DNA from 3 places in the Butyricicoccus sp. AF35-5AC genome. Region 3 is predicted to be linked to each of the others. Evidence: predicted binding sites of a transcription regulator. Region 3 holds the regulator's gene; each other region holds the start of a gene.
What was found. The regulator HrcA, encoded in region 3, represses chaperone genes, less so after heat shock. The targets are predictions, from matches to a motif close to TGTTAGCACTCNNNNNNNNNGAGTGCTAACA.
Positions count from the first base shown of each region.

Region 1: DWZ82_RS13960 (co-chaperone GroES) is a predicted target of HrcA. The motif match lies at 1,346-1,376, and genes of this name have one in related genera.
Region 2: DWZ82_RS08505 (cation:dicarboxylate symporter family transporter) is a predicted target of HrcA. The motif match lies at 1,004-1,034, and genes of this name have one in related genera.

Region 1 is NZ_QUDX01000018.1:1,690-3,960, reverse strand. Features, by position in the region: gene groL (chaperonin GroEL) at 1-998, opposite strand, end outside; gene DWZ82_RS13960 (co-chaperone GroES) at 1,019-1,303, opposite strand; gene DWZ82_RS13955 (THUMP domain-containing class I SAM-dependent RNA methyltransferase) at 1,478-2,271, opposite strand, start outside.
Region 2 is NZ_QUDX01000005.1:159,357-161,627, reverse strand. Features, by position in the region: gene DWZ82_RS08505 (cation:dicarboxylate symporter family transporter) at 1-880, opposite strand, end outside; gene DWZ82_RS08500 (VanW family protein) at 1,120-2,271, shown strand, end outside.
Region 3 is NZ_QUDX01000002.1:256,462-258,732, forward strand. Features, by position in the region: gene DWZ82_RS04615 (Gfo/Idh/MocA family protein) at 1-23, opposite strand, end outside; gene hrcA (heat-inducible transcriptional repressor HrcA) at 327-1,373, shown strand; gene grpE (nucleotide exchange factor GrpE) at 1,402-1,929, shown strand; gene dnaK (molecular chaperone DnaK) at 1,986-2,271, shown strand, end outside.

The DNA.
Region 1 (2,271 bases), on a different contig from region 3:
CCGTCAACGATGGTGGTATTCTCCTTGGTTACCTTGATCTGACGGGCAGAACCCAGCATATCCATGGTAGCGTCCTTGAGCTCGATACCAACCTCCTCGGAGATTACGGTACCGCCGGTCAGGATCGCGATGTCGCGCAGCATATCCTTGCGGCGATCGCCAAAGCCCGGAGCCTTAACAGCTACGCAGGTGAAGGTGCCGCGCAGACGGTTTACGATCAGGGTGGACAGAGCCTCGCCCTCAACGTCCTCAGCGATGAGCAGCAGCTTCTTGCCGGCCTTAACAACCTGCTCGAGGATCGGCAGCAGCTCCTGAATGTTGGACAGCTTCTTATCGGTGATCAGCACCAGAGCATCATCCAGGTTTGCTTCCATCTTCTCGGTGTCGGTGCACATATACGGGGTGATATAACCGCGGTCGAACTGCATGCCCTCAACAACCTCAGAGTAGGTCTCAGCGGTCTTGGACTCCTCAACGGTGATAACGCCGTCGGTGGAAACCTTCTCCATAGCCTCTGCGATCAGGGTGCCGATCTCGTCGGAGCTGGAGGAGATAGCGCCTACACGAGCGATGTCGCCCGTGCCGTCAACCTTCTTGGAGTTCTCAGCGATTGCTGCAACAGCAGCCTTGACTGCCTTGGAGATACCGCGGCGCATTACCATCGGGTTTGCACCTGCAGCTACGTTCTTCAGACCCTCGCGAACGAAAGCCTGTGCCAGAACGGTAGCGGTGGTGGTACCGTCGCCTGCGATGTCGTTTGTCTTGGTGGCAACTTCCTTAACGAGCTGTGCGCCCATGTTCTCGAAAGCGTCGTCCAGCTCGATCTCCTTGGCGATAGTAACACCGTCGTTGGTGATCAGCGGACCGCCGTACTTCTTATCCAGTACAACGTTGCGGCCCTTCGGACCGATGGTTACCTTAACGGTATCAGCGAGCTGATCAATACCGCGCTGCAGAGCCTTGCGCGCGTCCTCGCCGTAAATAAGCTGCTTAGCCATGATGAATTACCTCCTGAAAATTACTCTACGATTGCCAGAATGTCGCTCTGACGAACGATGATATACTTCTCGCCGTCCAGCTTAACCTCAGTACCGGTGTACTTGCCGGTGATGACCTTCTGGCCCTTCTGAACTTCCATCTTGATTTCCTTGCCGTCAACAACGCCGCCCGGGCCTACTTCGATGATTTCAGCAACCTGGGGCTTCTCCTGTGCGGATGCGGTAAGAATAATGCCGCTTGCGGTGGTCTCCTCCGCCTCGACCATCTTGATAACTACGCGGTCGCAAAGGGGCTTGAGCTTCATAATGGATTCCTCCTATGAAAAATAAGATTTTACAATGTTGGGGGTTAGCACTCAAATTACCCGAGTGCTAACTTCGAGTATTATCTTACACCAAGGAGCCGCAATATGCAAGGGGGTAATCCGGAATTTTCACAAAAATTTTCTAAACAAATTATGAACAGTGCCCTATAGCGCTCAGCGTTTTGCCGGCCGTTTAGCAGACGGTCGGTCGGAGTGCTTATTCTCTCCCCTGTTTGATGCAGACGGGTCTTTAAAATACATATGCAGCTCGCACTTGATCATGCCGTTATACAGCTTGCGGCGCTTATCCGCCTTGCGGCCGTAGCAACGCTCGAACAGCGGGTCCGAACTGAGCAGATACTGCTTCATCGGGCTGTTTTTCGTCGCTCTGCCGAGGTCGGCGTACAGCTTTTCCGCCTGCTGCAAATCCAGCAGACGCTCACCGTACGGCGGATTGGCAAACAGTACGCCTGCACCGCTGTAATCGCGCTTTACTGCGTCCGCGCGCTCGAAGAACACCGTGTTCGCTACACCGGCCTTGCGCGCGTTCTCGATGGACAGCTGCACGCAGTCCGGGTCGATGTCGCTGCCGACGATATCGAATTTTGCGTCCGGCTGGGCAAGGTCAAGCGCACTCTCGCGCGCCTGCTGCCAGACCGACTTGTCAAAGCAGCTCCACTTTTCCGCGTCAAAGCGGCGCAGCAGACCGGGGGCACGGCGCTGCGCGATCATGGCCGCCTCAATCGCGATCGTGCCCGAGCCGCAGAACGGGTCGAGGAACGGATCGCGCCCGCGCCAGCGCGCCAGCTTGACCATAGCCGCCGCCAGTGTCTCACGAAGCGGCGCCGCATTGCTGTTGGCGCGGTAGCCGCGCTTGTGCAGACCGGCACCCGAGGTATCGAGGTACAGCTCAGCCACATCGTGCATGATGGCGAACTGAATCTGATACTTTTCACCAATCTCATCAA
Region 2 (2,271 bases), on a different contig from region 3:
TGGTATCGCCGTTGAGGTTGATGGTAGCGCACAGCGGAACGACAAAGTCGGCAACGTCGTTATTTATATTGTTATTATATGCACAGTTCAGCGCAATCGGAATAGTCGATGCAGAGGACTGGGTGCCGAGTGCGGTAAAGTACGCCGGAGCGGCGTTCTTCATGCTTTTGAAGTGGTTCTTGCGGCAGACAATGCTTGCCAGACCAAACTGAGACACGATGTACAGCAGCTGCAGCACAATAATAATGGCATACAGGGAAGCGAACATCTTGACGGTAGCCGCCAGACGGCCCTCGGCTGCGATGTTGGCGAACAGACCTGCGATGTGGATCGGGATCAGCGGAATGATAATGCGGCTGAGTACGCCGGTAACGATTTTCTGCAGATCGCGGAAAACATTCAGCAGGGAATCACCCTTAAGGTTTGCCATGCCGATGCCGATCACGAACGCGAGCACAAGTGCGGTCATAACGCCGAACACCGGGTCAACCGTGATGGAGAACAGCGGCTCGAAGGCGTTGCTCTCGAGTACATCGCCGGTGATGGGCTGAATGAGCCCCGGCAGAACGGCCTTGCCGATGAAGAAGGTCAGCAGGCCGGAAATAACGGTTGTGCCGTAGGCCAGCAGCAGGGTCAGACCGAACAGACGGTTGGCCTTCTTGCCAAGCTCTGCCATGCCGACCGTGATGAACGACAGGATAATCAGCGGGATCATGAATGACAGGAAGGTTGAGAACAGCGAGGTAAAGGTTGCCAGCAGGCGGATGATGGCAACGAAGAACCCAGTGTCCGCGATGCCGAACCACTGTCCGCACATACCGATGAGGATACCGGCGATGATGCCGATAATCAGTCGAATTAACAGTCCTAATTGTTTCACTTGCATTTACTCCTCTTTTTCACAAAAATTTTAGCATACTAATAATACTATAGCAGAAAAGAGCCGTGATAGCAAGTTAAAGCGACAGATTATGACGGCGTATACCGAATTTATCCGAATTTGTGGTTGCTATCATGAATACAGGGCGCTATAATATAAAGGTATACCTGTCGAATAATGGCGGGTGCATCGAGAATCCAAAGCATATTCCAAGCATAGATTAGTTAAGAGGTATACTCATGGCAGATAAAAGCGCAAACAAACCGAAGAAGGGAGCGCATTTGATCAAAAAGCAGGCCAAAAAGCCGGAAAAACCGGCGCAGGTCATCCGGACGGAAGCTAAGCAGCCGAAGAAGAAACGTCGTGTTCCTATCGGTGTAAAGATTGCCGTCGGCGTTGTCATTGCGGCGGCAGCCGGTGCATTCGGCTATGTGTACTGTTACCCGAATGTTTTTCCGGGCGTGACTGTCGGACCGATCGCGGTCGGGGGCATGAACCGCGATGATGCGGCAAACACCATCGAGGACCAGAGTGCGCCGCTGTACGAGGGTAAGAACGTCACGGTGACGATTTACGGCTCCAACTATGATATTCCGGTCGATAAGGTGCTGAAAAACGTGGACGGCATCCAGTCCGCCGAGAACGCCTATGAAATAGGCCGTACCGGCAATCCGCTCGAGCGCGTGCGCGATATCATCGGCGCAATGCGCGGTCACAGAGAGGCGCAGATTGCGGCAACTGTAGATGAGGAAAGCCTGCGCGGCACGCTTAACGAAATCGCGGACACGGCGCTGACCGAACCGGTCAATCCGACTTGGGAACTGAAGGACAGCAATCTGATCGTGCATTCCGGCAAGCCGGGCGTCAAGTTTGACACGGATGCGGTAGAGCAGGCGCTGACTGATCAGATCCGCCTGATGGACTTTGAGCCATATGAGGTCTCGACCGATGTGACAGCCGCTCCGGCGATTGACGTTGACAAGATTGCAGCCGACATTATCGGTGACCCGGTCAACGCTACTGTCAGCAAGGAGGACGGCAAGACCATCATCGCCGGCAAGGCAGGCGTGTCGTTCGACACCGATAAGGCCAAGGAGATCATTGGCGACGGCTCGCAAGAGACCTACACCATTCCTGTGACGATCACCCAGCCGTCCATCACGGCAGAGGCGCTCAAGGCGAAGCTGTTCCACGATACACTCGCGCGTACGGCGACCAATCTCGATGAGGGCAACGCACCGCGTACGAACAACATCCGTCTGGCGGCTAAAGCCATCAACGGCACTATCCTCAATCCGGGTGACGAGTTTTCCTATAACGGCACGGTTGGCGAGCGCACAGCCGCACGCGGTTATCAGGAGGCGCATGCCTACTCGGGCGGCAAGATTATT
Region 3 (2,271 bases):
ATGCCAACTTTGATTTCCTTCATGTTTGTTCTCCTTTTTATAGAGCGGATTTTCTCTCTACGGCAATCGAACGATTGCCTGTCTCTCTCATAGTAATTCTATCACTGCGTGGACGCGAACGCAAGGAAAAACGACCAAATCAGAGCATTTTTCATACGGTGAAAATTGACATTTCAGCACTCGGCAGACGAGTGTGATAAAATTCCGACCATCATTTCATAAATTGTTCACAAACAGCACTTGACTTTGTCCGTATGTGGTGGTAAATTAAGTTTAGCACTCGGGGAGATGGAGTGCTAACAACCGAAAGAAAGGAGTCTGCTTCGGTGGAGCTTTCGGAACGTAAAAAGCAAATACTCAAAGCCATTATCGGCGATTACATCCGCACGGCTGAGCCGGTCGGCTCCAAGGCATTGACCGAGGGACACGAGCTGCCGTTCTCGTCCGCCACCATCCGCAATGAGATGAGTGAACTGGAGGACATGGGCTACCTCGAAAAGCCGCACACCTCTGCGGGACGAATCCCCTCACCGCAGGGTTATCGACTGTATGTGGATGAACTGATGGAGCGTCCGGCCGACAATGCGGAGGACGGAAACGCACTGCAGAACAGCGTGCTTACCAAGGTACGCGAGCTTGACCACCTCATTCAGGAGGCCGGCAAGCTGCTCACCAGTCTGACGAATTACGCGTCGGTTGCTATCACACCGGCCATGACACAGATCGCCATCCGGCAGTTTGAGATCATCGCAGTCGATAAGATGAATTTCGTAATCGTAGTAGTTACGGATTCGGGCACGGTCAAGAATAAAATGGTCCGCACGGTGGCTGAGGTCTCCAAGGATGAGGCCGAGCTGCTCACCTATGTGCTCAACCAGACGCTGACCGGACTGCCGCTCTCGAGCATCACCGCAGAGCGATTCGACATTGTGCGCCGCGCCGCGGGATTGACCGCGCTGCTCGCTCCGGTAGCCGAGTACATCGCAGAGCTGATCACCGAGCTGAGCGACCAGAAGGTTTACCTCGACGGTGCCAGCAAGCTGCTTCGTTTTCCGGAGTACCGCGATACGAAAAAGGCGCAGACGCTGCTCGATTACATGGAGGACGACCGCAAGCACCTGCTGCCGGCCACCCGCAAGATCGACGGCATCCAGTTCTTCATCGGACCGGAAAACGGCGAAAACCCGCTGAGTGAAACCTCGGCGATCTACGCAAAATACGATATCGGTAAGATCGGTCAGGGCGCGATCGGCATCGTGGGTCCGACCCGCATGGATTACGCCAAGCTGTCTGCACAGCTCAGCCGCTTCGCAAAAGGGCTGAACAAACTGATCGCCGAGACATTTTTAGATGAAAAAGACGGAAATCACTGATTTCCTGTAAACGGAGGCACAAAACGACATGAGCAAAAAGACAAAGCCGGAGGCGGAAGAGCAGGAGCAGGTAAAGACCGAGGCTCCCGCAGAGGAGACCGCCAAGGCTGAAGCAAAGCCCGCGACGGACTGGGAAGCCAAGTATAACGACCTGAACGATCGTTATCTCCGCATGGCGGCGGAGTACGACAACTTCCGCAAGCGCAGCCAGCGCGAGCGCGAGCAGGCGTACACCGATGCAGTCAGCCGCGCCGTAACCGCACTGCTGCCGACCTACGATAACCTCGAGCGGGCGCTCAAGGCAGAGACCGCCGACACCGAATATAAAAAGGGTGTCGAGCTGACCATGACGCAGCTGACCGAAAGCCTCAAGGGCATTAACGTCACCGTCATCGACGCTGCCGCAGGCACCGCATTCGATCCGAACTTCCACAACGCGGTTATGCACGTTGAGGATGAAAACCTCGGTGAGAATGTCATCGCGGAAACCTTCCAGCAGGGCTTCCAGATTGGCGATAAGGTTATTCGCCATGCGATGGTGAAGGTTGCAAACTGATTACTAACTGCTAATTAAAGTAAACAAAATCCTATCATTTAAGGAGTGTATTTATTATGGGTAAGATCATTGGTATTGACCTTGGTACGACGAACTCTTGTGTATCTGTTATGGAGGGCGGCGAAGCCGTAGTCATCCCTAACGCTGAGGGTGCGCGCACCACTCCGTCTGTTGTTGCATTTTCTAAGGACGGCGAGCGTATGATCGGTCAGGTCGCTAAGCGCCAGGCTGTAACCAACGCAGACCGCACCATTATTTCCATCAAGCGCCACATGGGCACCGACTACCGCGTAAACATCGACGGCAAGCCGTACTCCCCGCAGGAGATTTCCGCTATGATCC